DNA from 2 places in the Paenibacillus sp. FSL F4-0100 genome. Region 2 is predicted to be linked to the other one. Evidence: riboswitches for the same ligand, from Rfam matches in the RefSeq annotation. Region 2 holds a riboswitch; the other holds the start of a gene.
The links. Region 2 has a riboswitch for cyclic di-GMP ahead of MHH48_RS26715 (transglutaminase-like domain-containing protein). Riboswitches for the same ligand answer to the same signal wherever they lie in the genome.
Positions count from the first base shown of each region.

Region 1: it holds a riboswitch for cyclic di-GMP, as region 2 does, so the genes downstream of both, MHH48_RS18280 (amino acid adenylation domain-containing protein) here and MHH48_RS26715 (transglutaminase-like domain-containing protein) in region 2, are expected to answer to the same signal.

Region 1 is NZ_CP150303.1:4,054,649-4,071,293, forward strand. It holds gene MHH48_RS18280 (amino acid adenylation domain-containing protein) at 334-2,493, opposite strand; cyclic di-GMP riboswitch class I at 2,722-2,816, opposite strand; gene MHH48_RS18285 (hypothetical protein) at 3,481-3,639, opposite strand; gene MHH48_RS18290 (hypothetical protein) at 3,762-4,025, shown strand; gene MHH48_RS18295 (alpha/beta fold hydrolase) at 4,152-4,394, shown strand; gene MHH48_RS18300 (universal stress protein) at 4,939-5,370, opposite strand; gene MHH48_RS18305 (MFS transporter) at 5,373-6,608, opposite strand; gene MHH48_RS18310 (XRE family transcriptional regulator) at 6,830-7,396, opposite strand; gene MHH48_RS18315 (alpha/beta hydrolase) at 7,825-8,751, opposite strand; gene MHH48_RS18320 (cupin domain-containing protein) at 9,440-9,898, opposite strand; gene MHH48_RS18325 (M20/M25/M40 family metallo-hydrolase) at 10,488-11,861, opposite strand; gene fabD (ACP S-malonyltransferase) at 11,876-13,156, opposite strand; gene MHH48_RS18335 (alpha/beta fold hydrolase) at 13,179-13,895, opposite strand; gene MHH48_RS18340 (hypothetical protein) at 13,936-14,907, opposite strand; gene MHH48_RS18345 (non-ribosomal peptide synthetase) at 14,941-16,645, opposite strand, start outside.
Region 2 is NZ_CP150303.1:5,911,176-5,927,820, forward strand. It holds gene MHH48_RS26710 (collagen binding domain-containing protein) at 1-1,513, opposite strand, end outside; gene MHH48_RS26715 (transglutaminase-like domain-containing protein) at 1,798-2,598, opposite strand; cyclic di-GMP riboswitch class I at 2,611-2,699, opposite strand; cyclic di-GMP riboswitch class I at 2,742-2,828, opposite strand; gene MHH48_RS26720 (ABC transporter permease subunit) at 3,101-4,057, shown strand; gene MHH48_RS26725 (carbohydrate ABC transporter permease) at 4,070-4,999, shown strand; gene MHH48_RS26730 (ABC transporter substrate-binding protein) at 5,091-6,587, shown strand; gene MHH48_RS26735 (histidine kinase) at 6,727-8,490, shown strand; gene MHH48_RS26740 (response regulator) at 8,465-9,226, shown strand; gene MHH48_RS26745 (ABC transporter substrate-binding protein) at 9,257-10,783, shown strand; gene MHH48_RS26750 (DnaJ family domain-containing protein) at 10,955-11,386, opposite strand; gene MHH48_RS26755 (ABC-2 transporter permease) at 11,571-12,197, opposite strand; gene MHH48_RS26760 (ABC transporter ATP-binding protein) at 12,190-13,056, opposite strand; gene MHH48_RS26765 (GntR family transcriptional regulator) at 13,053-13,436, opposite strand; partial or broken gene MHH48_RS26770 (aldo/keto reductase) at 13,793-14,182, opposite strand; gene MHH48_RS26775 (MarR family transcriptional regulator) at 14,264-14,728, shown strand; gene MHH48_RS26780 (NmrA family NAD(P)-binding protein) at 14,787-15,614, shown strand; gene MHH48_RS26785 (spore germination protein) at 15,694-15,981, opposite strand; gene MHH48_RS26790 (GMC family oxidoreductase) at 16,269-16,645, shown strand, end outside.

The DNA.
Region 1 (16,645 bases), 1.9 Mb from region 2:
TTTCCTTAGCCCATAAATTCAAACATATGCGCCACAAGGAATTTCATTAATAAATTTAGCCATACTTCTGGTACAGATCACCGTGCACGTCCTTCAACGCTGTCGATGCATTTGAGGACTACTACTCTTTCGGGAATGGGGTCAGATTCTTGTCATCAATTAATGACAATAACTTGACATAAATAAATAATCCGCTTTTAAAGCGGATTTTAATGAGACTACGTTCTTGTCTTCCGACATTAATTATGAGTCAAATGCGTTCTCGATTCTCTCGGCATCCTTGTCCAGTCAGATCCTTTTGAGCATTTGCTGCGTTTCGTTTAGCGGTTCGTCTCAGTTGACAAGCATCGGACGAAGAAGATCAGGGTCCGGCAGAGCTTTTTTATCGACTTTCCCGTTAGGGGTAAGCGGCAAACTTTCCATCTGTACCACAAGAGAGGGCAGGAAATATTCAGGCAAATTTCGGGCTAAATACGCCTTGACATCCGTTTCGGACAAAACCTGTTTCGCAACAAAATACGCGCATATTATCGGATTGCCACTCTCGTCGGCTTTGACGGCTACCGCGACTTTCAAGATTCCGTTGTGTTCCAGCAGTCGAGTCTCGATTTCTCTCGGTTCCACGCGATACCCTCTGATCTTCACTTGATCGTCGATTCGCCCGATAATTTCGATATTGCCATCCGGCAGCCACAGGGCCATATCCCCCGTTCGATATAACCTTTCCCCGAGGAGCGGATGTTCCACAAACTTGGCTTCTGTCAATTCCAGCTGGTTTAAATACCCCCGCGCGACACCGTCCCCTCCGACGCAAAGCTCTCCCACTACTCCGATGGGCTGAAGCTTCAACTGTTTATCAAGAATATAAGCGGAGGAATTGCATATTGGTCTGCCAATCGGAATGGCGGATTCGAATTCACGTTCGATCGGGAAATAAGTGGAGAATGTCGTGTTTTCCGTCGGACCGTATATATTGACCATCCGCAGATCGGGACAGGTCTTACTTACGGCGTTTACGTGCTTCGGCGATAACGCTTCTCCGCCGATTAGCAAGGTGTTCAACGTACAAAAGACGTCAGGATCCTGTTCGGCCAGATTATGGAACAAAGCCGTAGTCAGAAACCAAGCCGTGATGCGGTAGCCGATGATGGTTTCCTTCAATTTGTGAATGTCTAATAGATCCTTGTTCTTCATCAAAAACAAGGTAGATCCGTTCAAAAGGGATCCCCAAATTTCAAAGGTTGACGCATCGAATGCAATTGCGCCGGTTTGCAAAATTCGATGATCCACGGAAAAATTGAAATAATTGGTCTTCTTGACCAGTCTTACGATGTTGCAATGTTCAACCATGACACCTTTCGCTGTCCCCGTTGATCCAGAAGTATAGATGATATACGCTAGACTTTGCGAGGTTACTTCAGATATCGTATGGGGACAGCTGTCAAGATAAAGCTGCGCGTTGTCCCAATAAATTACTTTTCCTTCAAATGCAAAGTCAGGCTTCCAACTGGAAGGGGCCAGCAAAAATCCCGCCCGACTGTCCTCGAGCATATATTCGAGTCGTTCGCACGAAGAATCGGCTTCGATGGGCATATAAGCGCCGCCCGCCTTCAATATGGCTGTAAGCCCGACGATCATACTGACAGACCGATCCGCGACAATGCCAACGACGCTCTCCGGCTTTACGCCGTGATCCTGTAGTGCTTTTGCAAGCTGATTCGCGTGTTCGTTCAATTCCCGATAGGATATCTGATGGTCCTCGGTCATGACCGCTGGGCGATCGGGGGTTAAGCTGACCTGTTCCTCAAACAAGTAATGGACCGTTTTGCCGGAAGGATAGTCCGTCTTAATTCCGCTGAAAGCCTGAATCTGTCTCTCCTCTTCTTCGGACAACAAACGTATATCGGCAATCACTTTCTCGGGAAAATCGGCTACTTCCTGCACAATACGGCTCAAGTGGTCGCCCATCTGCTCAATCGTTTCCTTTCTATACAAGCGGGTCGCGTAATCAAGGTGTATCATGAGAGATTCCTTCTTAAAAGCCGTCAAAGCAAGCTCAAACGTCCCCAACTGATCAGATTTCAAAGGAGTAGTATTGGCGTTTTGCCAAGTAAACGCCGCTTTGATGAACGGATTGCCGCTCAGATTCTTACGCATATTCCGATCTTCGAGTGCTTGCATCGTGGTATGCTTGACTTCTATCAGAAACTTATCTAATGGCTTATGTACAGTAGGAGAGTATCGTATAGGAAGCATCTGGCTTTCCAACGAATACCCAATTACAGGGTCATCCTCGCCGGTATATTTGGCAAGCAGGATCGCATAACAAGCCATTAGTGCCATATCCACAGTTATTCCGAAATTGAACGCAAGTTGATAGAGTTTTCGGGTCGTTGCAGAATCAAGGCAAAAACTAACCCGGCTTCCTTCATCGTTGGTCCATCCCCCCCACGGAAATTCGTCAATTGATACTTCACATGTCGTTTGTTCCATGACCATCAACTCCCGGATTATCGATTCATTAATGTCTGATTGATAACGAACAGAAGAATCCTCTTCGCATTCTGCGATGAAGAAGTATCCCCCCTCCTGAGCCAATATGACTATGGCCTCGTATAGCCCCAAACTTAGTTTCTTCTTACAGCGAAGCTCGCCTTTGTTTTTTGGAACGTCAAAAAACCCCCTTTCTTCAAATGAATAAAACGGAGGTCTCCCGTCGTATTCGGCAACTGGCTGGCATCGCGATCACAGTAGATCCCGCATTAGCCCCTATAGCTTTGCGTCGCCACCTTTCGGTGGGTTTGCTATTGTCGTACAAAACTAGCATTAAATTGTAAATCGTGTTCATATTATGTATTCGTTTTACAATTACTGTATCTTGTTTCCAAATGAAAATCGATAGGTCTTTTGTTCAATATTGTCTTTCTAGAATTGTTTTGATGATATAGATAACCATCATGTAACTCTAGGACATGATAGTTAATCTTTACTAATTTTTGCTTTTCGTCGACTTCACTCTACTTCACTTAACTTCACTTAACTACCTATTAAAACTATATTATTCAAAAAAGCAGGATACGTTTTTACAAACAAAAATCGATTAAGAACAGAGACATACACACATTTTTGTCCCTGGCAGAATTCCACAAAATTACGCCATTACTCTAATAGATTCAGTATTATCAGTCTCCTATCCCTGCGTATTCTTCTATTATTACTTGGATATTGGGTTATGGATAATTAAGGCAATAGTTCTATTTTTCAACTTCACCCCTATATCCATTGTCCTAACTACGACTACGGATATCATTGGATCCAATACTTTTGTCTCTTGTAATACGGGACAAAAAAACCAAAGTTATTAGTACGTTATAACTGGTAACGAGATCTCGCTTCCGAAGAGTGGAGCACTCGAAACACAGCACTAATTTTCACAACCATCGGAATCATCTCCTGTAGGGAGATGGTATGCAGCTGTTGTTAAACTAGCCCGTTACGGTCCTGTCCATGATGAGTAATTTCCTTCAGGATCCTGTCAATCTTATAGTCGCCCACTAACAATCGATTCACCTGATTCGCTGCCGGGTCCTGCGGTCCTCCGCATGCACTGATCGTCATCAGCAGCATCATGCTCGCCACAATGAACGTTGGCCGCGCCCATCAATGCCCATGATGTGGGGTCTATCTTGCTGCTGGAGGAGCTTCCGTTTCCGGACTTTCCTGGACAGCTGGAATCGTGGTCGATGGAGCACTAGATTCAGTTGGTGCTGCGCTCTTCTCTGTTACAAGATGCTTCGCGCAACCCGAAACACTTGAAAAATTTGCTCACTGATTATCTAACTACAATGTCATCAGAAGGCAAAGTGGTCTCCTCAAATCCTGAAATCCAAGCATTATCGTTTATGTGGATGAATTACAGGGCTTTCATCAGTGGACTAAATGCCAAACAAGCGGTCTCAGAAGATACGCTGGACGAATTTATTGAAGAAAGTGTAAATGTATTTACTAAGGCACTTAGCCCTTAATTATTTGTTTCTATAAGAGTAGCTCCGAGGGAGCTTTTCTTGTAATACAAATGAAAGTATGTGCTTGCATTCATCAGTACAATCATTTACATATAACAATCTAATAAATGAAAGGTGAGATTCTGAATGGTTAAACCATCTTTTCCCTATGAAAAAAAGCATCAGCGAGTGCTTGGTCTAGAGATGTCCTACGTAGACGAAGGAAGTGGCGATCCGATTGTCTTCCTACATGGCAACCCTACTTCCTCTTATCTCTGGCGTGAAATTCTTCCTTATGCTCAAGATTTCGGTCGTTGCATTGCTCCTGACCTCATAGGTATGGGCGATTCTGGCAGAGAGCTCCGTCCCGAAACTCTTTGTCAACTGTGATCCGGGCACTTTGCCGACATCTCATGTTGAGTTTTGTCGTAATTAGCCAATGCAAACGGAGATCACCGTACGTGGACATCATTATCCCCAGGAAGATTCGCCTCAAGAAATTGGCGAGGCACTTGCTGCCTGGTTAAAGAATTTAACATAGTCGTTAAGGACCTTCTAGGGATGGGTTAAAATTAAAAACAAGTAAGCGACAATCCTACCAAATTGCTTGTAAAAAGCAGTCGATTGCTCTAGCCGAATGCCATCAAAACAGGGAGCAGTGTTGTCGGTGGTTTGCTCCCTGCTTATTATGTGCTTTGTCGTCTGACAAAAGCGGTCTGGAGGTCGATTATGATTCGAACTATCCTGCCCGTTACCTTAATAAGGAGCAATCGCACCAGACATTAGATAACCATCTAATCGGACAAGTAATCAAAAGGGATACAGAAACAGCGGCATTGTAGGACACAAATATCCTAGAATGCCGCTGTATGATTCATCTATAACGTTCCCCGTTAGTATAACAATGCATCATTTCTGCAGTTCCGTAAAGGAGTTAATGTACAATGAGGACTGGACAACTTGATAGCTGCGAAACCTTGTGGCTGACACTTCCTAGCATCATTTCTTTTATGCCCCTTAGCCCACGGCTTCCGATAATAATAAGTTGCTGCTCGGTATCCCTTGCATAATTTAATATTTCATGTGCAGGATCTCCCTTAAGATGAACTGTTTCCGGATTGATCCCTGCAGATTTTAATTTAGATTTGGCTTGTTGCAACTGTTCCAAACTCGCTTTCTCCATTTCGTTCAATATTTCTTCCAAGAAATTCTCTGGTACATATGTCATGCCATTCGACACATATTCCTGGCTGACATTAACCAAGGTAACTTGAGTTTGTTTGTTTCGGGCTATTTCAATGGTTGCATCGAGGAGTTTGTTCGTTATTTCAGCTTTATCAATGGCCACAATAATTTTGTCAAACATATTTATCGTCCTTTCCGTTGCAGCTCGTAGCTATTTCGGCTGCCTACAAAACGGTTTCTTGCTGCTCCAATACCGACTAAAAAGAGTAAAACCGAAGCGCCAAGCAGAATGAAAAGTGGCAGGTTCCAACTATTTGTCGCATCATGCAGGTATCCTATAAGGGCAGGACCGATTGCGGCAAGAAGATATCCAATCGATTGCGCCATGCCAGACAGTTCCGCTGCTTGATGCGCATTTTCAGTACGTAACCCGAAAAACATCATGGCCAAGCTAAAGGCGAAACCTCCACCAATTCCGAGTATGATGATCCACAACAGAATGACATTGGAACTGCCGTAAAGAAGTCCGAGCGTCCCCGTCAAAAGCAAGATGGTTGTGATGACCACTAACAAACGTTGGCTAGACATACGTCCAGCAATAACGGGGACAATAAAGGTAAATGGAAGCATAGCTAACTGCATGATCGAGAGGTACCATCCTGATTGATTGGAGTCAATTCCTTGCTGCTTTAAAATTTCAGGCAACCATGCGATCAGCACATAGAAAACCATGGACTGTATACCCATAAACAAGGTTACTTGCCAGGCAAGCGGGGATCGCCAAACATTCACATCGTTGCTGACCATCTGTTGACTCGTCTTGGCTGTTTGTTTCGTTTGATTTCTTAATTGGGGTAACCAACAGAGAATCGATACAAAGCTTAGAATCCCCCATATTCCCAATGCTCCCTGCCATTTTAGCCCTGCGTTCATGGCTAGCGGTACACTGATTCCCGATGCGATTGCTCCACATAAATTCATTGAAATGGAGTAAACTCCTGTCATGGAGCCAATTTTATTTGGGAAATCCCGTTTAATTATACTGGGCAATAATACATTACAAATGGCAATTGCGAATCCAAGAACTGCTGTCCCAATAAACAGATTAACTGCGCCAGATAAAGATCGTATTACAATACCAACAGTCAGAAAGATTAGGGCAATCAAAATGATACGCTCAACCCCATACCTTCGTCCTAACTTTGGTACTAGAGGCGATAATAAAGCAAAGGCAAGCAAGGGTACCGTTGTGATCAGGCCTGCTAATGTATTTGAAATATGAACGTCATCCCTTATAAAACTCACTAAAGGACCAACTGAGGTTAAGGGAGTACGTAAATTAGCTGCAATAACAATAATGCCGAGAATGATCAGCCCTATTGAGGATGGTACGGCCTTTTTATTTTGTTTGTTCGGCATTCTTCATTTCTCCTTCTTAAATTCAGACATATTATTTCTTTCCTGCTGATTGAAAAAACTATGCTATAACATCCGCGCGAATAATAAAAGTATATTATAATATACTATTTTTAACAAGAAGTATTTCATAACATACCTGATCTCATCTAAAAACAAAAATACAACTCTGAATTCCCGTCATGGAATTCGGAGTTGTATTGAATAAGTGGCATTTTCGATTTTTAGAAACCATATTTTAAGGATATATGGAGCACTGTTTCACTATTCGTATGATTCGTATAAGAGTGAGGAGAATCTGCACGAAAACTGATCGTATCATATTGATTCAATGTGTAAATCTCTCCATTGACTTGAATTTCAATGGAACCCGTCATTACTGTCGCAATTTCAGTTGTATTCACATGATGACCTTCAGGGTGATACGAGCTATTTGGCTGTAAGTAAGCCCGACACATTTCAATATCGCTGCTTGCGTTTTTAAAGACTGGTTCAATGATCCAATTTTTTTGATCATTAGAAAACCGCAGTCCTTCGCCTGCTCGATACAAACTAACAGGGTCTTCTGATTTGAACAAAGCCAATAACGGTAAAGATATGCCTTTTGAAATTTTCCATATAATCGCCAAAGTTGGATTTGTATCGCCACGTTCGATATTTCCCAGAGTAAGTTTGCTTACGCCCGTTAATTCCGCTAAGTCGTCTAAACTCATGTTTTTTTCTTTTCTGTACTTTTTCAAGGCACCGCCGATTTGTAATACAATTTGTTTTGATTCATCGACTTCATCCATTTGATATTCACCTCAACAAATAACTTTATAGCTAGTATATTGTTTATCTAGACTCTTTTCCATACGATTAGTATTTGATGGTGGACTACACTCCTATGTAAAATTCTGATATCTATGTACTAATCTGCCCGTTAGCGTAATCTGCTGGGAAGTTGGTACGGTGTAGTATTCTGTTACTCCAATATTTTTCTGATGAAGAAGTTCTTTAACGATATCTAATGGTAACTTCTCAGTCTGCACCGCGTGTGTTGCAAAGGCATGACTAAAATACTTATCTAACTAGTAATCGGCTTATGTTCTTGTCTCTCAGCAATTTTCTTGTTCTCCGACATTTGTCGCTTCTGCCTAAATCAATTAAACTATCGCCATCGCCTCCGTTAGTTCAATGACTACATCAACAAAAGAACGGAAAAAATGCCGTTCTTTTGTTATTGCACGAATTTTTTATCATCCATATTTGCTTGTTTAACGTCCACCCAATTTGTATTATGCAACATCTCCGAAGAATCCCCATGAAATGCCTTCATGGCTTCCTGATCATCAAACAGCCGATATCTCATCCAAGCCGTCAAGTAACCCCTATGATTGCCACCATTACCTTCAATCGCTGTATGAGCTGCACCTTTTGCCATCCCCATCATAACAGGCGTACTTGCGTTAGTACTATGCAAGGCTAATTGATTCGTTGATACCGGTGAGATTAGAAAATCTCGTGTACCGCCCATAATGAGGAAAGGAACGGTAATAAGTGCTGTATCGTACACATCTTCTGGATCACAATGCTTCAAATCCGGGAGAGCGATGGATACAACCGTCTTAATCAAGGATCCACTTATATAGTTGGTATGAGCATTAATAACCCCAGTAGACCCTTGAGAATGTCCAGCTACACCAATATGCTCCATTTGTATTTTTTGATAAAACAAGCTGTTTGCTAGTTGGTTTTCATTTTTCAAATAATCAATAGCCTCCACAATTTCTTTACCTGTTCCTGTTGTCTTGCTATAGGAATCTATTACAATGAATCCCCAGCTAGCAAGATGAGTTAAGAGCTCATCATAACGATCTGGCGTGGCATCTGTCCCATTCCCCCAAGAAATAATAGGATAGGATTCGTCTCCTTGAAATGCTGGGTAGTAAATTCTAAATAAAGCCTCACCGTTCGTACTCTTAACTTCTTCTACCTTTACATGATAGCTTCCTTGCTGTGCATAACGCTGCTCAATGCTTCCTTCTGCAAGTTCTGGTACATTAGAATGAATGATTATTTGCATGAAAATTGTTATTGGAACTGCAACGATAAGGACTAAAGCTGACAACCATAAAATCCACTTTCGTTTTTTCAAAACCGACATACACGTGACCTCTACGATAGTCTATAGGTTTCTCTATAGGTTTCTCTATCGTTTTCTCTGTTAAAATATAGAACTAAAGGGATATACGTGAAAGATGTAGTTATGTTTCATTAAACAAGTGCTAGATTGAAAAATAGATACGGAAGACCGAGAATAGCTTAAAAAATACGATTTGCTGTAAGTGCAATAGACTCGAAGTTGATCACCAAAGAGATGTGATGGTTGATACTCCGATGCTTGAGTGAATACAACGCTCGTTATAATAATCAATATAGGACGTGACCACGCTATAAGCTTCTGCTTTGTTAGTAAATAAATTCGAATGTCGTAGCTCAGGTTGATAACCTTCTTCGTTGAAACACCTAATCGACAAAGGTCCTCCACAATGCACCCAATTTTGTGTCAAAATCCTACAATAGGTATAAAAAAAAGCCCAGAGAATCAGGCTTTAGTACTGTTCGTAATGTGGTCACATTTGTCTCATTAGACATCATCCCGCAGAATACAAGGATTGTATCAGGAGATCCTGCCCGCCGGTCGGGAATTATTCTGGCAGCTAGTCCGCTCGAAATTGGTACCGGGGCATCGCTAAAGCCCCGGTTCTGAAACCATGGAGCCCGGAGTATACGTACATTACTGTTGCGGCGGTTTCGGTTTCGGATTTCTCCGGCGAGTAGAAATTAGAATATTACGCTTGTTCTGCCCAGTTAGCCGGATATGTTACATAGATAAATCGTGCATATTCTGGCACAGAAAATTGAATCCTACTTCCATTTGGAATCAGGATCACTTCTCCTGGTCCAGCTGACACCTTTGTACCATCGATGATAACATCCAGATGTCCCTCAATCACATAATCAATTTCATCGTAGTTAAGTGTCCAGTCAAAGGTTGTTTTTTTCATCTCCATGATACCGCAGCCAAGTCTTGGACTTTCCTTTAGCGAAAAAAGATCTTTACAATAGACGATATCATTAGGGTTGCCTGTATCGAGACGATCCTCTTCTGTTACTTTCATATTTGGCACTTTAATAGAAGTAATCCCTCCAGGACCTCTATGAACGTTCTGTTCAATAGCATCAGCCCCTACTTTTTCCATGATGACTTTACGAACCATCTCTTCAATCATCTTTTTATCGATACTCATGGGTACCCTCCTCTACTTCTTAGGTGCAGTTTTTTGGAACCATTTTACTTGCAATGAGCATAGCAACCATTACAGCCGTGATACACTTTTGAACATCGATTCTGTTCTCGACTAAAAGAGGTGTGAAACAAATTTTTGCCATTTCCTCATCTCCCATACCAGAGAATAAACACAAAAAGGCCTAAAGTTATACCGCTTCCTAACAAGTAGGAATGCTATAACCTTAAGCCTCTTTGCTTTAGTAAGACTACGCCTTTGTAGTCCTCTATTACATTTTAAACGTGAATGAAACGTTTGTTTCACACGCTGTAGATTCAAATTGCATGCTCCCTTAAGTTTATCCTCTACATAGCTATTTACAATAGATAAAACTAAACTTTTTTGTGAACATTCTTCAACGTTGAATCCTTTGCCATCATCTATAACTCCAATCGTGCAAAAGCTGTTGTTGGCAACTCATAGAAATAACGCTGTGTCCATGCTCACAATCTTGAAAAGCTATGCAAAAAAAGCGCTTGAAATGGCCATTTGCATTTCAAGCGCTAATAAAATTGTAAATATGCGAATATTCAAAACGTTTTAAAAGGCATCATGGCATCGCTCCGTACCGTTCCAGCACCCGGTAAATCGCATCCGTGCCGAACCCGACCGCTTCTACAGGAATGCGTTCATCAGCCGCATGAATCAGTTTGGTAAACTGCATGTCCTTGGGCAGTGGCATTGGCAGGAAACCGTAGGTTTGGATGCCGAGCCTCGCAAACCATCTTCCGTCAGTCCCTCCGGGCAGCAGCATCGGCACCGTAACGGCCTCCTTATCCGCTTCTTTCAACACATCGGACAGCAAATCGAACATTCCCATGTCGGGAGCTGCGGCGCATGGATCATGGCGCAGCACTTCCAACCCGATCGAATCATGAATCGCGAATCGGCGCAGCTCGTCCATAAATTGCTGCGGAGTGACGCCCGGCAGCGTTCGGCCGTCGAGCTCAACCGTAATTTCGCTTGGATGAACGTTGATTTTCTCGCCGCCGTGAACGACGGTCCCACTGACCGTATTACGCAGAAGAGGGGCGAACGTCTCGCCCTTTTCCCCCAGCAGCTTCAGGATGAGGCCGCACAGCCGGGGACGCAGCAGCCCTCTCAGCAGCAGCGCTGGCAGCAGCGGCAGTGCGGCGGCCATGCCTTCAATCATCAACCGCGCCGCTGGTGCCACACGTATCGGCAGCTTATTCCTGCTAAGCGATTGAAGCATGTTCCCCAATTGCGCCATACAATCGGCTCCAGGCTTGCCCATGGAGCCATGGCCTCCGTCTCCTCGAATCGTCGCTTTGAGCCAACAGAGCTGCTTCTCCGCCACCATAATCGGATAAAAGGTTTTTCCCAGCGCATGAAACGAGAAGCCGCCGAATTCGCCGAGCGCATACTTGACGCCCGCAAAATAATCGGCATGCCGCTCTACCAGGAAGGAAGCCCCGTATTCGCCCCCTGCTTCCTCGTCGCTGACAATCGCCAGAATGAGATCGCCGCGCAACGGCAGCTTGCGGACATGCGCGCGGAGGAAAGCCGATACGAGCATCGCCAGGCCGCCTTTCATATCAAGAGCACCCCGCCCCCAGACGAAGCCGCCCTCGATGTTGCCCCCGAACGGGTCGCGGCTCCAGTCTTGCATGCCTATGCCAACGACGTCGACATGCCCGTACAGCAGCAACGGCGGTGCCTTCCCGCTGCCCTTTATCCTGGCCAGCAGATTGGGCCGGGCCGGATCAAGCGAACAGGTCCGCGTCTCAATGCCCGTATCCTCAAACAGTTGCCGGATATACATGATGCATGCGGCTTCCTCGCCCGGCGGATTTGTTGTATTGAAGCGGATCAATGCCTGCAAAATCTCCACGGGAGACGGCAGCCCCGCGGGGCCCCGGGCTCCATCCTGTTCTAAATCGTCATTGGCCAGCCGGATACCCATGACCAAGCTCCTTCCTATAATAGACTGCCAGCGTAAGGTCGGTCGGCAGGAGAAACGCCCGGCAAGCTGCGCAGGCCGAACTCATCGCACAGCCTTGCGAGTCGCCGCTCCTGCTCATCGGCGGACGTGCCTTTGGTGCGAAACACCGATTCTAGCATCGCCAGCGCTTGCCGAACATGCGCTTCCGCCACTTGCTCTCCCGTCTCCCGCAGCCGATCGACCAACTGCTGCACGCCGCGGTAAGGCGAAACGACGCCTTGTTCATATTCAGCCGCGTTCCAGTTGCGGTTGCGGACGCAAGTGGCGATAGCCAGACAACGATTCAGCAGATCAATCGAATAAGCGTTCGTTTGCCGGCTTGCGGCAACCAGATGCGCTTCATCCTCCTGGTCGTCAAAAGCGAATACGCGCAGTCCGTCCGCTGGCGCCAGCCGTTTCAATACATTGCCCGGACCCAGTTCTACGGCAGAGGCAACGCCAATACTTTTCTGAAAGGCAAGGACAGCCGGCCAATTGACAGGGTCCGTCAATCCCCTTGCCAGCATACCCGCGATCTCCGCCGTATTTCCGTATGGCAGACCCGTCAAGGAGGAAACGACGGGAAAATCCATTTCTCCAAACGAGACGCGGCTCAGCACTTCGACAAATTGCGCCGCCGCCGGCGCCATCAACGGACTATGGAACGGCGCGCTTACCTGCAGCGGAATGACTGCGGCCCCATGGGCGGACAGTCTTTCGGACGCTTCATGGACAGCCTCTTTGTGGCCCGAAATCACCGTTTGCCGCTCTGAATTCATATTCGATACCACAACAATACGGCTTCCGTCCGTGCAGCCTGCGCTGATTTCCAAGCATACTTTGGCGACAACATCAGGACTCGGCCCGTTCACGGCGGCCATTGTGCCGATCCCCGCAGCGGCGGCCCCTTGCATCAACTCGCCGCGGCGGCGTACGAGCCTGAGCGCATCCGGGAACGTTATGGCTCCCGCGCAGGTTAAAGCGGTAATCTCGCCCAGGCTGTGGCCGGCTGCCATCGCAGGCAGGTATAACCATTCACGACTATAGACGCGGTACATTGCCACACCAAGCGCAAGAATAGCGGGTTGGGCATTGTCCGTCCTCGTCATCTCCGTTGTCGGTCCCTCATACATCAGGCTGTCAAGGCGCATGCCCAGCGCTTCGTTCGCTTCCTCCATCGTCGCTTTGACAACCGGATACCGCTCGCTCAGCATTTTTCCCATCCCGACGCGCTGCGATCCCTGACCGGGAAACCATATCGCATGTTTGTTCAGCATCTTCCATCACGCTCCTTACGGGTCAGATCGGGGCAGGCGCCTCGGTCAGCTTTTTGTTAATCACCGCTACAACATCGGATTCCCACTCATGCAGGAAAAAATGTCCGCCTTCAAACAGCATCAGCTCGCAGCCTCCCGTCGCATACCGCTCCCATTCGCCGAGCGGGCCTTTGACGCAGCCGTCATCTTTACCGCTCAAGATGGTAAGCCGGAGCGGCAGCGGCGGCCGCATCCGATGCTCGTATTCGCCGACAAGCTTGAAGTCGGCTCTTAGGATCGGCATAAACATATCCAGCAGCTCCCGATGCCGGAACAGCTCGTCCGGCATGCCGCCGAGCCGCTTCACTTCCTCGAGAAACTCGTCATCCGGAAGCAGATGGGTCCGGCGAGCCTCCTTCTGCTCGCAATGCGGCGCCCCTCTGCCGGAGAGGAAGACTGCCGCAGGCAGCGGGAATCCTTCTTCCCGCAGCGCATGCAGCACCTCATACTCGAGCAGGCTGCCCATGCTGTGGCCGAATAAAGCATAGGAGTCGGAGCCAAGTGCCGTCTCCCTTACCAGCGGCAGCAAATCCCGCACGGCCTCCGCCGCGTCCGCATAGAACGGCTCGTCCATGCGGCTTCCCCTGCCCGCCAGTTCGGCCGGCACCAGACGCACGCCGGGATGCAGCCGGTTCGTCCAGCGTTTGTACACTTGAGCGGAGCCCCCTGCATATGGCAAACAAATTAAAGATATCGTCATAACGCCCGCCTCCCGGGTAACATGTTGACGCAAGCGGCTTTTACGCGCCGGCGACAAGCGTGGTCCAGAACGTTTTTTCCTTCGCGAACAAATCGTCCGCGAGCGCCAGCTCTCTGCCGCGTTTGAAGTCCCCCGTCACAAATCGGTCCTTCACCAGATCCCATCCGTCCCTCACTACGCCAAGCTGACCGGACAGCGACTCATGCAGCGCTTCGTCGATCAGCCCCTTCTCCCGCATGGAGCGGAGCAGCGACGTGTTGGCTATATGCCGGTTGCAAATGATGTTGACGCCGACAAGGCCATAGGTCAAATGAGCTTGCTTCTTCTCCGGGTCGGAATCTACATTCCACATACCCTCTATTGAGAACTCGCCAAGCTCCCTCGCCAGCCGCTCCGCATTTTCCACCACTTCAGTCAGCTTCAACTCGTAGGGCTGAATTTTTTCCTGCAAGTTGTATACGTAGAAGGCAGGCCCCAAATAGCTCGGGTTCACGTTGTATTCCGAGTTGCCGTACGCCTTGAGCAGCCTTTCCTCCGGCACCTCGTGCTCCTCGTAGCCGGCAAGCGTATCGTCAATGACGTAGAAGACGCCGCGCTCCTTGTCGTATCCGTTAAACAGCGAATAATGATACCAATGGAACCTTTTCCAGGCCATACTGCCCGGCAGCCAGTCATACAAATCGACGTTTACGCTCAAGTTGCGTCCGCCCTCCAGCATCGCCCTGATTTCATCCGGCACCGTCTCCATGCTGCGGAAATGACCGGGCTCGATATAGCGGATCACCTGCGACAGCGGGAATCTGGCCGGATCGTCCATATAATAGAGCGTGTCAATAGTCGGATAGCGGAAGTCTTTGTCGGTTGCAGCCTCCCAAGGAAAGTACCGGTAAATGTTCAAATACGCCGCATCCCTGTAGCTGGGATCCTCGGACACCGCTATGGAAAAGGCCTGGTTCAGCATGCAGTTCATCCAAAACTCGTTAAACGGTTTCCTTTTCATCGACAGCTTCATGGTTCGCCGCCCCCTTAGGCTCAGAATTTTGGTTCAAGCAAGCTTGCTTGCCGCAAGCACAGCACTGATTTTTTTCTTTGCTCCGTCTTCGACCAGCGCGTGTATGATCGCCGTATAATCATCCGCCAGCGCCCAGGCATTTTCTTCGCGGAAAAGACTTGTCGCATATTCCAGCGTAAAGACGATCTTGCCGTCCCGCTCCGCCGCTTCAAGCGTCAAATCGAATTTGCTGACGCCCGGATCGAATTCCTTGGGATCGAATTCAATGCCGCCCGAACGGTAAGCGACGCGATCGATATTTTGCAAAATAAACATCGTATCGAACAGCGGGTTGCGGCTGCGGTCCTGTTCGATTCCCAGCTTTTGCACCAAATCCTCAAACGGGTAATTCTGGTGTTCCAGCGCCCGCAGCACATCCTCATGCAGCTCGGTCAAATAGTCGCCAACGGTCCGGTACGATTCCGGGAAGCTGCGAATCGCGACCGTATTGACGAACATCCCCATCAGCCCTTCCAGCTGCGCATGATTGCGGCCTGCTACCGGTGTGCCGATAATGATATCCTCGTCACCGCTCCATTTGCTCAGCAGCATCGCATAAGCCCCGAGCAGAACGGTGTACAACGTCGTGCCGCGCTCGCGCGCAAACGCCTTGATCTGGAGCGTCAGCTCCTCATCCAGTCTGAAGTTGATCAGACTGCCCTTGAAGATTTGCAGCTCCGGTCTTGGCAAGGAAGTCTTGAGCTCCAGCGTTGGCAGTTCCCCTTCGAACGCCTCCAGCCAGTAGCGCTCATGCCCCATATAGGCCTCGCTGCCGATTTGTTCTTCTTGCCATACCGTGTAATCCCGGTACTGGATATCCAGCTCTGGCAGATCGCCGCCGCCGTACAAAGTGGTCAGTTCCTGCAGCAGGACGCTGACGGAGACGCCGTCGGTAATAATATGATGCAAGTCCAGCAGCAGCAAATGGCGCTCCTCGCCAAGCGGAATCAATCCGGCACGGAACAGCGGGAGTCTGCCGAGATCGAACGGACGGATAAAGCGCTCCATCAGCGCGCTGATGCCGCCGAATAATCCTTCGTCTCCGCCTTCCGCGAGCAGCTTGCCCGCCGCCATTCTCAGCTTGGCGCCCCGCTCCAACGAAAATACCGGCTCCGCATGCACGCGCTGGCGGAACTCGTCCTCCTCGTGATGGAACGTCGTCCTGAGCGATTCATGGCGGCGCATTATTGCAAGGAAAGCTTCCTCCAATCGCTCCACATCGAGCTTGCCCTGCATATGCACGGCGAACGGCACATGGTACATCGTTGCCTCGCCCGAGATCAGCCCCATCATAAATTGGCGGCGCTGCGCCCTCGACATCGGGTAATGCTCGCGCTCCGGCTGCTTCGGAATGCGTGCGGCCGCCACGGTTCCGCTAGTGTCCAGATGGGCCGCTAAACCTTCAAGCGTAGGGTTCATAAAAATATCACGCAGCGGCATTTGGATGCCAAAGCGTTCCGCAATGCGGCTGATCATGCCCGCCGCCTTCAGGGAATGGCCTCCAAGATCGAAAAAGCTGTCCTTGGCGCTGATCGCATCCGTACCGAGCAGTTCCTTCCAAATCTCCGCCAGCTTGCGCTCGGTATCCGTCGACAGCGGAACAAGCTCTCGTGTGCTAGTGTCGGCTGGTCCCGGAGCCGGCAGCGCCCTTCTGTCGATTTTGCCCGTTGGCGTAAGCGGAATCGCATCCAGAACGACC
Region 2 (16,645 bases):
TAATCTTCCACTTTGCCGTTTTATTGGCGAAATCGATGCTCGAGGTTCCCTTCACCAGCGCAGGGCTTCCATAGCCCGGGGCCGTTACTTCCTTGGACGCTTCACCCGATACGACTTTGTTCTTGACACCCTGCCCTTCGGAGCTCAAGCGATCGACCGGCTTCGTCTGGTAAACGATCGTATACGGCGAATCGATATCCTTATTGAATTGAAGCTCGAATCCGTTCTTACCTTTCGCTACAGCGGTGTAATCCTCTTCGGAAGCCAAGTCTTTGGCATTCGTCGAATTTCCGTTATACACCTTCAACGAATCGGCAATCCAGGTGTGGTTCTCACTAAATTCATCCGTAATGATGGCTTGAGCGCTCGGAATCTTTTTCTCGTTGAAATTGTATTTCACCGTCCAAGTGATGATTCCGGTATCCTTATTCTGGCGATACGACTTATCCAGAAATTGGCCGCGATCTACCGTTACGGTAGCCGTCGATTGGGCATTTTCCATCCCTTCGCCCGACAGGACAGCGGTGTTCTCAAACCGGGACTGTTGACCGATAAGCTTCGTCGAGAAGCGAATTTCGTAGGCTTTGCTGATAGTCTCATCCTGGAATGCAAGCTCCAGGTTGCCGCCGCCCGTTTGGAGGGCGTACTTCCCAGCGTCCAGCTTATCACCAAGAACCGCTGAGCCGTCACCGTTAACCTGCAGGTTGTAAACCTCTACGGAATCCGCGATGAGTTCCAAGCCTTCAGGCATTTCATCTATGAGAACCGCGTGCTTGATTTTATCCAATGATTTGTTGATCTGGACCGTCCAATCGATCTGGTCTTTGCCAATCGCTTTCCCTTGCTTCTCGATCAGCTTTCCGCCTTGCGGCTTTAGGTTCACGATGATGGTCTGAACCCCGCCCTTGATCGGAATAGCAATAATGATTTCCGTGCTTCCTTTAAGAACTTCCTTCTTAAACTCGGTACGAATTTCCAGCTTGCCGCTGATGTTGGAATGATTCTCCACGTAATCGTTGAAGGTCATCACAATTTTCCCATTCCGATCAACGGTAAATCGGCCAACTTCGCCTTGACCGGCAAGGAGCGGTGCGTCAATGTCCGTAAAAATCTCAAACTGCGTCGGCAGCTCGAAAGTGAATGTATCCCCATTCTTGTAGCCGTGTCCGTTCGGAAGCTCCCATTCGTAGCTGAGATTAACGGCTGCACCGATGTCCAGGCTGCTGTCCGGATTATACACCGCATCAACCACGGTACCGTTCACATCGGTTAATACGACTTTGGTTAGTATTCCTTCCATGTCGACTGCTGGTGCTGGTGTGTTATATACGTCATCCGTGACTGTCTTTGGCTCCCTAACTTCTAATTCCTGCACGCCAATCTCTGATTCCTGCACAGTAACGGCTGATGGCTGCTCGCTACCAGCAGCATTCGCTGTCCAAGCGAATGTGCCGAGTAGTGTTTGAAACAGAAGCAGCAGCGCCACAACAATTCCACTTACTTTTTTCTTCATAATCTCTCCCTCAATCTTATCATTACCCTCGTAATATTCGGTTCCGATCTAACTTTCCGTGCGTTCATTTCGTCCCATGCTTCTACCAAAATGCATGCCAATAATGGACTTCATGAGCCATCATCTCCAAGACCTGTTATGGGCGCACGATTCATTGGTGTCTGTATTTTCCTTCAGAACCCAGCGGGCTTTCTGCATTATATCGGCCAAAACTCTACAATTTCTATACAACCGAAATAAGCCTTGGACTTATTCGTCCAAAGCTTAGTTTATTACGCATTAATTTAGTAGTATTTGGATGCTGAATAGCTGGAGGCATCTTTAATCATTTTGTATCCGGTCCCTTTGCTTTTCCAGCTTGCATCGACGGTTGTGTCAATGGTTACCCACTGCCCATTCAAATATACTTCATTCCAGGCGTGATACACATCAACGTATTCCGAGGTTCCCATGGCAAGCTTTGCCGGAATATCGAGGCTGCGGAGCATGGAAGCGAATAGGGAGGCGTAATCATAGCACATCCCTTTCTGTCCAGCGATCGTGCGGTTGCTATCGGGAAGGTAATCCGTCAGCTTGCTGGATGCTAGAGCATTGTCGTACCGGACCGTCCCGACGATATATTCGTAGACAGCCTGTACTTTTTCCTCGTCGGAGTGGGCAGAACGGGTTAGCTTTTTCGCAAGCTGAGCAGCCTTGCCCTCTTCGCTCCAATCGATATTTTGTACAGAGTTCAAAAACACTTTGCTACCGTTCGTCAGTTGCAGCTTAACTGCCGCTTCCTGAACGATCTTGTATTTGCTACCGCTGACTTGTTCCAGCACGGAAATCGTGTAATCTCCGTTGCCCATCTGCAGTGGAAAAACTTCCTGCTGCTTGGCCGGCGAAAGCCCATATGTATATTGGTCCTGACCTTTTCCGATCATGAGCTTCGTCTTGGTGCCTGCTTTCACGTCATATTGAATGACGATTGCCCCACGGTCCAGTTCTTCCAAGCCCAGCCAATCTTCAGATGGTGCAGCTTGTACAACCGGAGCCCATATCAGAAACGCAAAAAGTCCAATTATCGCGAACACTGCGTTGCGCATGTGTAACTCCCCTTCGGTGGCCAGGCTGCCATTTGACATTTCGTCAAGAAGGCCCTGTAGCTTTGCGTCCTAGTCTTTCGACAAGTTTGCCATTATCATATTAGAGTTCCACGTTTGTCCAAAAAACAAAAAAAGCGTTTTCATTCGGTAGCTGGCTGTCATTGACGTTTCGTCAAGAAGACCCTGTAGCTTTGCGTCCTTGCCTTTCGACAAGTTTGCCGTTATCGTGAGTAGCTTTTGTGAGTACATCATATCAAATATCTCAATTTCCATCAATAAAAAATTTAAAATTTGGAATATTGTCATAGGTCAAACAGAGCCATCTAATCCCAACACTTGTCTTGTTTATTAGCCGACCAATAGAACAATCAATTCTTTCGAATCTAACGTTTGTTGACTATAGTATCAAGTTTGTTATCTGGAAGCAGCGAATCCTCCTCTTATACAATGAAACTAACAAGTGCACCGACAAGCGAGATTACACCGTAAGGAGTGAGGAAACATGAGCTCGAAAGCCGAATCAAAAGATAAACGAAAGCGCTTACGAATACGCTGGCACAAGCAGGATACAGAACTTACCCTCTTGGCGCTGCCGACCACGATTTGGTACCTCCTGTTTAGTTTCTTACCGATGTTCGGGATCATTATCGCCTTCAAAAATTTCAAGATTAGCGGCGGCTTCTTGAGCAATGTGTTTAACAGTCCATGGGTCGGCCTCAAAAACTTCGAATTTTTATTCAAATCGAATGACGCTTGGATCATTATTCGCAACACCATTGGCTACAACATTGTGTTTATCGTGCTAGGAATCGTTCTGCCCGTTCTATTCGCGATTATGATCGGACTCCTCCACAGCCGCAAAGCGAGCAAGGTCTATCAGACAATGATGTTCCTCCCCTATTTCCTATCCTGGGTAGTCGTATCTGCGGTAGGCTGGGCATTCTTAAGCTTCGATAAAGGGATTGTCAATCAAATGCTCGTCAATATGGGCAGCGATCCGATTAACTGGTATATGGAGCCGAAATATTGGCCATTGTTCTTGATTCTCTTAAATGTCTGGAAGGGCCTGGGCTATGGTATGGTCATTTATCTGGCAACCATCACGAGCATTGACAGCACCTATTATGAAGCAGCTGTTATTGATGGCGCATCGATTTGGCAGCAGACGAGATTTATTACACTGCCCATGCTCAAGCTGGTGATCGTCATGATGTTCATACTGGCCGTCGGGCGGATATTTTACACTGATTTCGGCTTGTTCTATCAGGTCACGCGAGATTCCAATTCGCTGTTCAACGTGGCAACCACCATCGATGTCATGGTGTATAAGCAGCTGAAAACCGCCACCGTAGGGATGGCATCCGCAGCCGCATTCGTACAGTCTGTTCTGGGATGCGCAACGATTCTAATTGCTAACTGGATTGTTCGCAGAATCGATCCGGACAGCGCGATGATGTAAGGAGGCAAGACGATGACACCGAAAACCACTTACGAGACAGGCCTTGAGAAGTTTAACCGCACAAACAAAGCCGTCAATCTGTTCTTCAACTTGATATTTATCATCTTGGCTCTGCTCTGCGTCATACCCGTAGTTGTTGTTCTGTCGATTTCCTTCTCCAGTGAGGAGTCCATCCGTGAGACCGGTTATCACCTGCTCCCGGTCGCTCTGTCGGCTGAGGCATACGTCTATATCGTTAAGCAGGGAACGATGATTCTGCGAGCGCTCGGGGTATCCGCCCTCGTTACCGTGGCCGGTACCGTGCTCGGCGTATTGCTTACCGCCTCCATGGGTTATGTGCTGTCTCGCCCAAACTACAAGCTCAGGGGCTTTCTGACCTGGGTGGTATTCATCCCCATGGTATTCAACGGCGGCTTGGTGTCCAGCTACTTCATTAATACCAATTTATTAGGACTTAAGGATAGCATCTGGGCACTTATTCTACCGCTGGCTGTTTCATCGTTCAACGTGATTATATGTAAAACCTTCTTCAAGAGCACGATTCCCGATGGGCTGATCGAATCTGCTGAAATCGATGGTGCCAGCCAGCTGCGAATCTTCTTCTCTATCATCCTGCCGATCTCGCTGCCGGTCATCGCAACCATCGGACTGTTTCTCTGCTTTGCTTACTGGAATGACTGGTTCCAATCGATGCTGTATATCGACAACCAGAACCTGTATTCCCTGCAAGCACTGCTCAACAGCTTAATGAGTAATGTAGACGCACTCGCGAAAAATGCAGCAAGTATGGGCGTCAGCTACGCCATGCTCGTTGCCACGATGCCGAAGGAATCAGCCCGCATGGCTGTCGCCATTCTCATTGTTCTGCCTGTAGCATTCGCCTACCCTTTCTTCCAGAAGTATTTTATTTCCGGATTGACGGTCGGCGCCGTGAAAGGCTAAAGACGAAATAAGCCAAGAAAAAACCTTGGTTTATGATAGATCACACTGTACAACTCTTAAGCGATTTAACTTCAATGAGGGGGAATTTGGAATGAAGAGAGCTTTTAAGTTCATCTCTACACTGTGCGTACTGGCACTCATATTGACCGTTTTAGCAGCCTGCGGCGGCTCGAAGTCTCCAGCTGCGACGGATGGATCTAAAGCGACAACAGACACACCGAAGGACAACACCGAAACAAGCAAGGATATTCCGACATTGACCTGGTGGACCATCGGGGGCCAAGTGCCGAACAATTTCAGCAAAGCGGTTGATGCCATGAATGCCTATACGGCCGAGAAGATTGGCGTGAAGGTTGACATCAAGGTAGCCAGCTGGGGAGAATGGGATACCAAAATGAACACCATCGTGAATACCGGCGAACCCTTCGACATCATGTTCACGAACAGCGGTAAATACAGCAAGCAAGTAGCTATGGGCGCATTTGCCGATATTACGGATCTGGTTCAGAGCGAAACGCCCGACTTGTACAAACTGATTCCCGAAAAAGTATGGGAAGGCACAAAAATCGGCGGCAAATATTATTCCGTTCCGACGTACAAAGATTCAGCGCTAACGCAGTACTGGGTATTCGATGATAAGTATGTGCAAAAGTACGGCATCGACATGAATAATATCAAAACGCTGCAGGATCTGGATAAACCTCTCCATGACATGAAGGCTGGCGAAGGCAAAAGCTTCTATCCGCTGCCAATGACGCAAGGCGAAGGCTTGAACGGTTTCTTTAACGAATATGACGATTTAACGCTAGGCTTTCCTCCTATCGGCGTGAAAGCGGACGATGCAGCACGCACGGTGGTCTCTGTTCTCGAGCAGCCGGATGTCATGGCTAATCTGAAGCTCCTGCACCAGTGGTATCAGGATGGTATCATCAACCCGGATGCTCCGACGAAAACGGAGAACGACAAAGGCAGACCGTTCTTTGCAGCCCAGGCATTCCCGGGAGCCGAGGTCAGCTGGCAAATCAATGACGCCGTTGAAAAGTATAATATGGTTCAGCATTATGGTCCTATCTATACCACCAGTACAATCCAAGGCTCGCTCAATGCGATTTCGGCAAATTCGAAATATCAGAAGGAAGCTTTGAAATATCTTGAATTAGTGAACACGGATCCCAAACTTCGCAATATGCTGGCATTCGGCGAGATAGGCGTAGACTACAACAATGTCGATGGCGAAAAGGTGATTGAGCGTACATCCGATACTTGGCCGCTGGCTGCCTACACACAAGGCACATTCTTTAATTTGGCGGTGACCAAAGGCGCTCCCGAAGATCAATGGGAACAGGTTAAAAAGCTGAACGATGCAGCGACCTCCTCTACGATCCTAGGCTTTGCGCTGGACATCACCGATCTTCAGACCGAAGTGGCGAATTGCCAAGCGGTATGGGATAAATACAAATATGAGCTGATCACGGGCGCATCCGATCCGGAGAAAATGGTGCCGAAGATTACGGCTGAATTAAAATCAGCCGGCATGGACACGATTATGCAAGCTGCCCAAGAGCAAATCAACAATTACTTCAAGTAAGATTACATTTCAAGCGCATCCCTTAATGAGGCTCTCTTAAGGGGTGCTTTTTCCTTACGATCTATGAAGCTAGGCGTTAATCGTGTTAAATTGAGATATAGCAACTTGTTTCAACGACCTGCTGCAATCGAGGTGTCATATGGGCTCTTTTTTGCAAATCAAAATTTATCGTCACAAGTTTATTGCCTATGTCATCTTCGTCGTCGCCATCGGAATCACGCTTGGTACGCTGACCTGTGCCATGCTGCTGAATCAATGGGTTGGCAACTCCCGGATCGAGGCGGCTAATGCCTTCTCGCGTGTAGAGAATGAGCTGCAATATGATGCTGACCGCATTGAGGCTTACATGCAGCGTATTTACTCCAATACAGGTCTGATGGATGATGCTCGCAGCTTTTTAAGCAGCAGTGCTGAGGGATACTTAACCAGCAGGCTGCAGAACAGCCAATTCTCACAGCCGCTGGTTTCTTTTCCGGAAGATGTTAAGACCTATCTGTACAGCTGGGCGCAAGGTGAAATCACGCAGATAAGCACGCATACCGACAAGTATGGCAATGTCGTCCGTTTTAATGATAACGGAATTGCAAGCTTTATCTTCGGGCTTCCGAATACGGATGAAGCTTTTCGCGACACCCTGATGAAGGGATTCGTATATCGCAAGAAACTGTCGGATCCCACGTCAGGTCCCCAGGAATTCGGTGAGCTGCGCTTCTTGGTCAGCAGTGAGCAAATCTTTAAATCCGTTCAAAGCTTCCGATTGGGTAATGCGGCTGCAGTCAGCCCTTCCGGTGAAATATATCTGATCGGTAGCGGACCGGACCGGGACCTAGAAGAACTATCCCGACTAGCAGCGGCGAATGGACGCAGTCACGGTATTATTTCTAGGGGTGTTTTGAAACATATCTTTTTTGTCTCCTTTCCATCCACCAAGTTTAATTTCAAATTCGTGAGCATCATCGATTTATCCATGCTCATCCGTCAGCATGCCGGGATGCTGATCACCATCTTTCTGATCGTATTGACGGCCATGATTAGTGTGCTTCTACTCATTGCATACAATATGCGGGATGATGCCCTTTTCCTGCGCCGCATCATTCAATCGATTGGACGTGTGAAAATGGCCAATTTCACGCCTAACCGCCCTGCCCGTTACCGTCGGAATGAATACGGCATGATCGCCCGGGAATTGGACGATATGATTCAGCAGCTGGATAAGCATATCCGGAATGAATATCTGTTAAAGATCAAACAGCAGGAAACTGAAATGAAAGCGCTTCAACACCAAATCAACCCTCATTTTTTATACAACACGTTAGAGGTTATCCGCTCCACTGCTCTTGTCAATCAGGACAGGGACACCGCTGACGCCATTGCAACGCTGGGGACGCTCTATCGCGAAATCGTCAAAAAGGAAAATATCATTTCGATTGCAAGCGAGCTGGAATTGCTGCAGAAGTACTTGGAGATTATGGAGTTTAAGTATCCCGAGCGCTTTTATTATCAAGTCAATGTAGAGCCGGCACTGCTCCTCATCCCTACCGTGAAATTCTGGATGCAGCCTTTGGCTGAGAACTTTTTCATCCATGGCTTTAACGCGAATCATGAGTTTAATTTGTATGTCGTTAATGGCTTTGAAGCCGAAGACTGTTATGTACTGGAATTCGTGGACAACGGACGCGGTATTCCTCCGGAGCGTTTACATACCGTTCGAAGCACAATGTCTAATCATGATGAACCATCTTCCAATAGTATCGGGCTGCGCAACGTATATACGCGCCTTCACTTTTTCTACGGGGACGGCTTTTCGATCGAGATTGCGAATAATGAGGAATCTGGAGTCAACATTTCCGTGCGGATTTCAAAAGAGGTGATTGAACATGTACAAACTGATGATTGTGGATGACGAACCTCAGATTTTGGAGGGAATGAAGCGAATCCTGGATTGGAAACAATACGGTTTTGGTCGGATCGAAACCTGCGAATCCACGGAGGAGGCCATGTCCAAAATGGTCGACCTGCTGCCGGATGTCGCCATATTCGATGTTTGCATTGGCAAGGAGCTTGGATATGAAGCGATCCGCAGATTGAACGAATTTCAAATTCCTACGAAATATATCATTATGAGCGGCTATAGTGAATTTACATATGCCCAGGAAGCCATTCGCTGTGGCGTCAAAGACTATCTGCTCAAGCCTATAGAACGCACCAAGCTGCAGCAAGTGATTGAGAAGATCATCGTTGAGGATCTGGGCGGTTCGATAGGTAACAGGAATGGCGAAAGCCTGAACACGGACCCGGTATTAGGTGTAAGCTATGACAGCTTATCCAAGCTGGTCAACCGTATTCTGCTGATGATCAGGACAGAGTATGCTCAGAATATAACCTTGAAGTCCGTAGCGGAGCGTTTTCAGATGAACAGCACCTACCTTGGACAATTATTTCTTAAAGAAACCGCGATGAAGTTTTCCGAATATCTCATGGCTTACCGAATGCTTCTTGCACAAGAACGAATTCAATCGACAGATGAGAAGATTTCCTACATCGCATTTTCCGTCGGCTACAACAATCTCAACTACTTCTATACGCACTTTCACAGCTTTTTCGAAAAATCTCCTTCTGAACTGCGGGGAAAAGGGTAACAACAAACGCGGCGAAAAAGGAGGATACCGATGATGTTTAAGCACCCAAGAAGCCCCAAACGCATCTTCATGATCATCAGTCTCATATTGCTGCTCACATCCTATACAACCGGCTGCTTCCGGCAGCCTGGATACAACAACGAAACATATGATGGGGACACGGTAAACCTGATCTATTATACGATCGGAGAGCCTGACAAGGATCTGCAGCTCGTCAATGATAAAATCAATGAAATCATGGTTCGTAAAATCGGTGTGACGATCACCTATGTCAAGGTAAGCTGGCAGGAGTATGAAGATCGGCTGAACACGCTGATATCCGCCGGAAGTCCATTTGATATTGCTTTTGCACCCGATTATGCAACCACCGCTATGCGCGGCGCCTGGCTGAAGCTGGATGACTATCTTGCCGGCCTTGGCAAGGAAATGTACGATGCCATTGACCCCACCTTTTGGCAAGGGGTACGTATGAACGATGGCAGCATTTACGGTGTGCCGACCAATAAAGAGTTAGCCGTGCTTGATCAGTGGATGTATCCCGCTTCCATCGTGAGTAAATATAATATCGATATTACCAAGTACAATGCGCTGGAATCGCTTGAACCGCTGCTTCGGATGATTCATCGGGAAGAGCCGACATACATCCCCATGGAATTGGATCGGGATTCCCACAATTTCTTCGCTCTCCATGGATACGAATATATTATGAACCATAAATTGCCCTTGATGATCAAATCACTGGACCCGAGCGCTCAGGTGGTGAATATCTTCGAAACCAAGGAAGCGCGGCAGGTGCTGGATACGTTGCGGAGTTATTACAAGGAAGGCTTCATTAATGAGGATGCCGCACTGCGAGAGCCTGGAGGACTTAAACGAGGGGCCAAAGTGTTCTGGAAGTCTTCAGGCGGCGGTCCGCTCTCGGAGACGACTTGGAGTAAGGATCGCGGCTACAAGATTGTAGCGAATCCCGTAACCCCAAGCACCGTCACAACGGAATCCGTCCGGGGCGGCATCATGACCGTGAACGCCAATACGAAGCATCCGGTGGAATGCATTAAATTCCTGAATTTGCTCAATACGGACCCGGAAATACGAAACTTATTTAACTATGGGATTGAAGGCGTGCACTATACACTGGATAAACAAGGGCAAGTCGTTCTAACTACGGACAAGGACAGCGATGGCAACCCGATTCCGGATGCGCCTGCAAGCCGCTATTCAGGAGTACAGTACACGCAGGGGAATTGGTTTATCCTGAAAACCATGGGCGGCGATAACCCGGACCCCCTCGACAAATGGGATCAATTTCGCAAATACAACGCAGGCGTCGTCAAGTCCAACGTGCTCGGCTTTACACCCGATCTATCCCAGCTGACCGCCCAAACCGATAACATCGAGATGGTCTGGCATAAATATTATCCGAGCCTCATGACAGGCTCCGTCGATGTGGATACAATCCTCCCCAAGTTTAATGAGGAGCTGAAGCAAGCCGGCATGGACGACGTACGACATGAAGTGCAGAAGCAGCTGGATGCTTGGCGGGGTGAGATGAAGTGAGTATTGACAGCTTTTGCTTCCCGCGATCGGGTCGACCTTGGCCTCCACATTGAGACATGATCCTATTCAAAAGAGACCCTGAAGCGGATAGCTTCAAGGTCTTTTTCGCTGTTTTTTTCACTTGGTCCCCTATACGGTGACGGGGAAAAAGCACATTTTTGAAGTAAGTAGCTATTCCCATTTATCGTAGGCTGCGTGCAAATTAACTTCGGATAGGAGTCCTTTTTGCAGCTGTGGATTCGGAACCATTCGGTTGTACTTTATAATCTTTTGATTGATGGCCTCGAACGCTGTCTCCGGAATCGCAGTCGACTCCGGGCGGTCCAAGAGCCGCTTGATGTCGGCGGCGATTTCTTTTCTCAGCTCCACCCATGCTGGCTGGTAATTCGCGTTCTTCATGATCCCGGTTAGAACATCCCCGTCTTCGATCTTAATCGGCTTTCCCTTTAACGGTGAATCGTCAAAGCCGCCTTCTCTGGCAAATTTGTCGACGGCCGATTCCAGAAGCCCGCTGCTGGTCGACATGTAGGGTCGTTCCTTTTCTTCACTTTGATCTTCTTCGGGAGCAAGAGCTGATTCTTTTGGGTCATCGTTCAAATCCATTCAGTCACCTCCGTCTTACATATCAGGGAAATAGATTCTGTCCTTCGATGAAATATTAACAAAATATTGAATTACCCAAAATATAACATACTGCGTCTGAAGTTAACAATTCCCTTGAGCGTGTATGATTACATCATTTGGGCTCGCCAGTAACGGCAAAAATCATTATGAATCCGCGGAGATTCTATAAGTCTTTTCTAGTAAAGAGGCTTATCGTTAAGAAATAGGAAGCGATGAATACAACTACGATACCGATTAGGATAAGAAGTAATGTTTGATCATTAATGAGACCTTTCTCACTCACCATATTCATTAGCACCGCTGCAGGTTGTGCCAGGATAATTAGGGAGACCATGAATACTGCATTGATAATTCCGGCCCCTTTTTTACTAAGTGCGTAAAAAAGAGGCATATAGATAGAAATGAGAACAAGCAGCATTCCTACTGAAACCAATATGGGCAATAGCGTATAGTCTGGCTTTTCAAGCTGTGGGAATGAAAGCTTAATGAGTCGGTGAATCCCGTAAGAAGCAATGACTCCAAACAATGTATAGATGATGGCTGTTATGTATTTGGCTTGCACAATATGTTTGCGACTAATCGGCAGCGTGACCAGAAATTTATGATTATGGTTTTTGATATCGATCATCGTAGCTAGAATGATGGAGCCGAAAGCCGTATAGATTCCTACAAAATAAATGGACATTTCACTTTTGGGTATAAAAGCGAAACTGAATACAGCGAGATAAAGAAGAATCGTCCAAAGTGAGCTTTTTAAAGCGATAAAGTCTTTACGAAGCAAATTAAGCATGAACTCGTCCTCCCTTGGCCGTGAAATACATGATGTCTTCTAAGGATGGTTTTTCTAAAATAGCATTATTGCCGAACAGCTTCGCGGCCTTGCGTCTATTATCTACTAAGCCCTCAAAACCAAGCGCCGTCTCACGGATCCCGATAAATTCCTTTCGAATATCCGAATCAATCAGTTGTAAGTCGCCCTTCACGATCGCGTATCTCTCAAGCACATCATCTTTTGCTTCATTGAATACGAGTTTTCCGTCATTGACGAAAGTAATATAGTCAGCAATGCGATCCAAATCCGCTGTAATATGTGTCGAGAAGATAATCGTATTTTTTTCGTCCTGCATCATATCCGCCAGTAGATCGAGCATTTCCCTTCTGAACACAGGATCGAGTCCGGAAGTCGGCTCATCCATAACCAGGAGCTCAGCCTCATGGGATAAGGCAATGGCAAGGGAGAGCTTGATCTTCATTCCCTTAGATAAATCTTCAACCTTCTTCTTAGGAGACAATTCGAATTGTTCGAGGTGGCGGTTAAACTTCTTTTCATTCCAATGGCTGTAAAAAGGTGCGATCATTCTCTTCGTATCACGAATCGTAAGATGCTCATAATAGAAGCAATCATCCGAGACGATGCCGATGCGCTCTTTAATTTCGACTTCATGTTTAGGCATATCAAGGCCGAGTATTTTTACACTGCCGGAATCGGGACGGATCATGCCAAGCATCATCTTGATTAAGGTGCTTTTACCAACACCATTCGGACCAATGAGTCCGGTAATGTAGCCTTGTTTCACATCCAGTGAAACATGATCGACTTTAAAAAGAGGGTATGTTTTTGTTAAATTTCGTAATTCGATTGCATTCATGGCGTTTGTTCCTCCTCGAACAGTAAAGTCAGATGATCGATTACATCTTGTTGGCTCATGTTTAATTCCTTGCTTTCTCGAATGATATTCATCATTTTCTCTTCTAATCGCTTCATGCGCTGCTCCCTGATGAAATCTTTATTCGCCCCTGATACGAAACACCCCTTACCTACGACCGAATCGATTAGTTTTTCGTTCTCCAATTCTTCATAGGCACGCTTAGTCGTAATAACACTAACCTGCAAATCCTTAGCAAGCTGCCTTATAGAAGGGAGACTGTCACCTGCGCTCAATTCTCCGCTCAGAATACTTTGTCTAATCTGGTCCATAATCTGTATGTAAATCGGATCACTCGATGCGTTGGATAATATGATTTTTATGCCGTTCACCTCACTGCTGTTAATTAAGTGTATAGTGTATATATATAATATATACACTATTCTCTCTTGTGTCAATTCATCCATCTGGGCAGTCATTCTTGTCTACTTCGATTAAAAATAAAAAAGCCGCGGGTTACGCGACTTTGTATGGGTGTATGTTCTTGTCTCCGACAGGGCCATCTTATGGCATACTCAACTTCATTTATTGTTACTGGAGTGCCGATGCATCCCGAATCAAATAGGCTGCTGCTTCAGCTGAAATATGCTTACCCGTTTGGGCGCGGACTTGATTTATAAATGCTGTGATATTAAATAAGGATTTCGGCAATATTGGGGCAACGGTTATCGAAGCACATACGTTTTATATTGTCGGGATTAGCCGTACTGACCAGCGTCGTCGGTATCTGTTCATTATTGCACGGCTAGTTTCGCAATATCCATCCCAGCTTTAGCGCAATACTCGGCCGCACGTCTGCAGGCTTCCTTGATTTCCGTTAAAGCCGGATGCCAGGAGGAGCTCCTCTGGGACCGAGAAGACCAACGGATAAGGGAGATGCGTTCATGAGCCTCATCCCCTCTTCGTCAAGCAGCGGCAACAAACCGATAAGCGTCTGATCGTTCAAAGAATAATGGCAGTAAGATATGATGGCGTCTACTTCTAGTTGGGGGAACAGTTTCTCCAACAATTGCAGAGGCAGGCCGCAAATCCCTCCAAAGCGGATTTCCCCTTTTTCTTTTAAGAGCTGGAACGAACGGATTAGGGAAATTCGTCGATTGACAATTGCCCCAGTTAGAATTACATTGAATATAGTTAAGCACTTAACTATATGGAAGGCGTGATCACTTTGAATGACCTGCAACAATACGTGCTGGATTTGCCGCTGCCTACCCTTGCTTTCTTCACACTGGTGGAAACAACGGCAATGCTGGTCGACGTATCCGAAAGCTACTGGAAAGCGCAAGGGCTGAACGGAGCCAGAATACGGATTTTAGTTGAACTTATGAAAGAAGGAGGGACCATGCTTCCCTCCAAGCTGGCACAAAAAATCGGTGTAACCAAACCCAATATCAGTCTGCTGCTTACCCCCTTGGAAAATGAAGGCTTCATTCGTCGGGATAACCATCCCCAGGACGGTCGAAAGTTGGTCATCACCATTACAAGTGAAGGTCAGCGTCTATTGATCCAAAACCTGCCCGCGAACAGGCAGCGGATTTCCGATAAAATGAACGTGCTGAATGATCATGAATTAAAGCAGCTCCTAGACCTTCTCCAAAAATTAAAAGAAGCGTAGCGGTCTTTTACGCCCACTTAGTTAAGCAGTTAACCCAATATGGAAAGGATGACATTCGATGTCTACCGTAATTACAGGAGCCAATGGCCGGCTCGGCCGTTTCATTATCAAAGGGCTTCTTCACCGTGTTCAGCCCGATCAAATCGTTGCTTGCGTTCGCCATATGGAGTCCGGAAAATCATTGGAGGAGCTGGGAATTGCTGTCCGTTTCTGCGATTACGACGAACCTGCCTCCTTGGAGGAGGCATTCGCCGGCGCCTCGCGGCTGTTGTTCATTTCTAGCCCCCATCCCGATGATACCGTTCGTTTGCGGCAGCATGCCCATGTGGTTGAAGCTGCAAAAAAAGCGAACGTTGGCCATTTTTTATACACCGGTTTCGCCTTTCCTGAACATAGCGACATTTCAATGACCCATTTGCATTTGGCTACCGAGCATGCTATTCGAACAACCGGAATTCCTTATACTTTTCTTCGCAGTGGTTTGTACATGGACTTTATTGAAGCGCTGGATTTGAATACAGTCATGTCAACAGGGATTCTTCGCATACCTCCAGGATCGTGGAAATTCAACGCTGTTACGCGCTACGATCTGGCGGCCGCCATAGCGGGGGTAATATCCGGTGAGGACCATTGGAATAAGACTTATGAGCTTGTTGCGCCAGCCGCTTGGAGTTTCAACGATTTGGTCTCCACTCTTTCAGAGCTAACGTGCAAACCGATATCCCTATGTCCCACCTACGAGGTCCAACATTGGATATTTAGCTTTTTAAGAAAAATCGATACGGCTTCAACTTCTGGCGACCTGGAGAATTTATTGGGCCGTCCGGTAACAACGCTGAAAGAAAGCCTCAAATCTTATATCGGGACAGAGGTCAGATCTGACTGATGATAACATCGAGACGAAAGTTGCTGGTAGCATCGCCGACCTACCAGGATTAGCTGAAATACATTAAAACGGCACACCGTTAGCGCCTTAGCTTTAACTCTTTATCCGGGATATAACGACGGATCATGGCAATATTTTGAGAGCCGATTTCAATGAATCCTTGATGTGCACCTTTAAGTGAGGGTTCCTGCTGCGGATCTTCAATCGCACGCTTCGGCAATCCTTTTGTATCCAACACATAAGCGGTACTGCGTCCTTCGATAAACAGCACACTGTTACCGAGCATAATATTCAGCTTGAGCTCATCCCACTTGGATTCTGGTTTTATGTGTTCCTTTTGCTCGTAATTGGCAGATCGCTCCTTCACTATCCTTTGCTCCCTTCATTCCCGCATGTTTTTCCTTATTATGACGATTATGGACGTTGATATGCATATCCTTACAAACTGGGGAACGGATGTGGATGGAATGGTGCCAACGGTGCAACAAGGATTTGGTGGTACTTTTGATCAACTCGCCAAGTACCTTGAAAGCCAGAAATAATTACACTGATAAAAGGACTAACTAAAACAACGGCGATAAGATACAGTATTAGTCACATTTGTCAGAACAAATTAATATTCTGAATTAGTTCATTTCCAGAAGGAGTGCGTTAATGAAGAAAAAATTAACCTATGATTACATTGTGGTAGGCACAGGTCCGGCAGGAGCCGTCATCGCAAAGTCACTCACTGATGACATGCGAACTTCCGTGCTTGTATTAGAATCCGGTGGAAATCATGACAAAGACAAACCAATCAAAGATTCAACCTTTGCACTTGAGCTTGAAGAAAGTTTCTTTCCGAATTACTTCTGGCAGGGAGAAGGCATTCCCCAAGAAGAACTTGACGGACGCGCATTCGAATGGACGACGGGGCGACTCTCGGGTGGCGGTTCTTCAATCAACGGAGAGCAGTATGTACGACCGACAGCTGCCGTGCTCCTAAAGTGGGAACGACTGCTCGGACCTCAATGGTCACCTGAAAAAGCCAC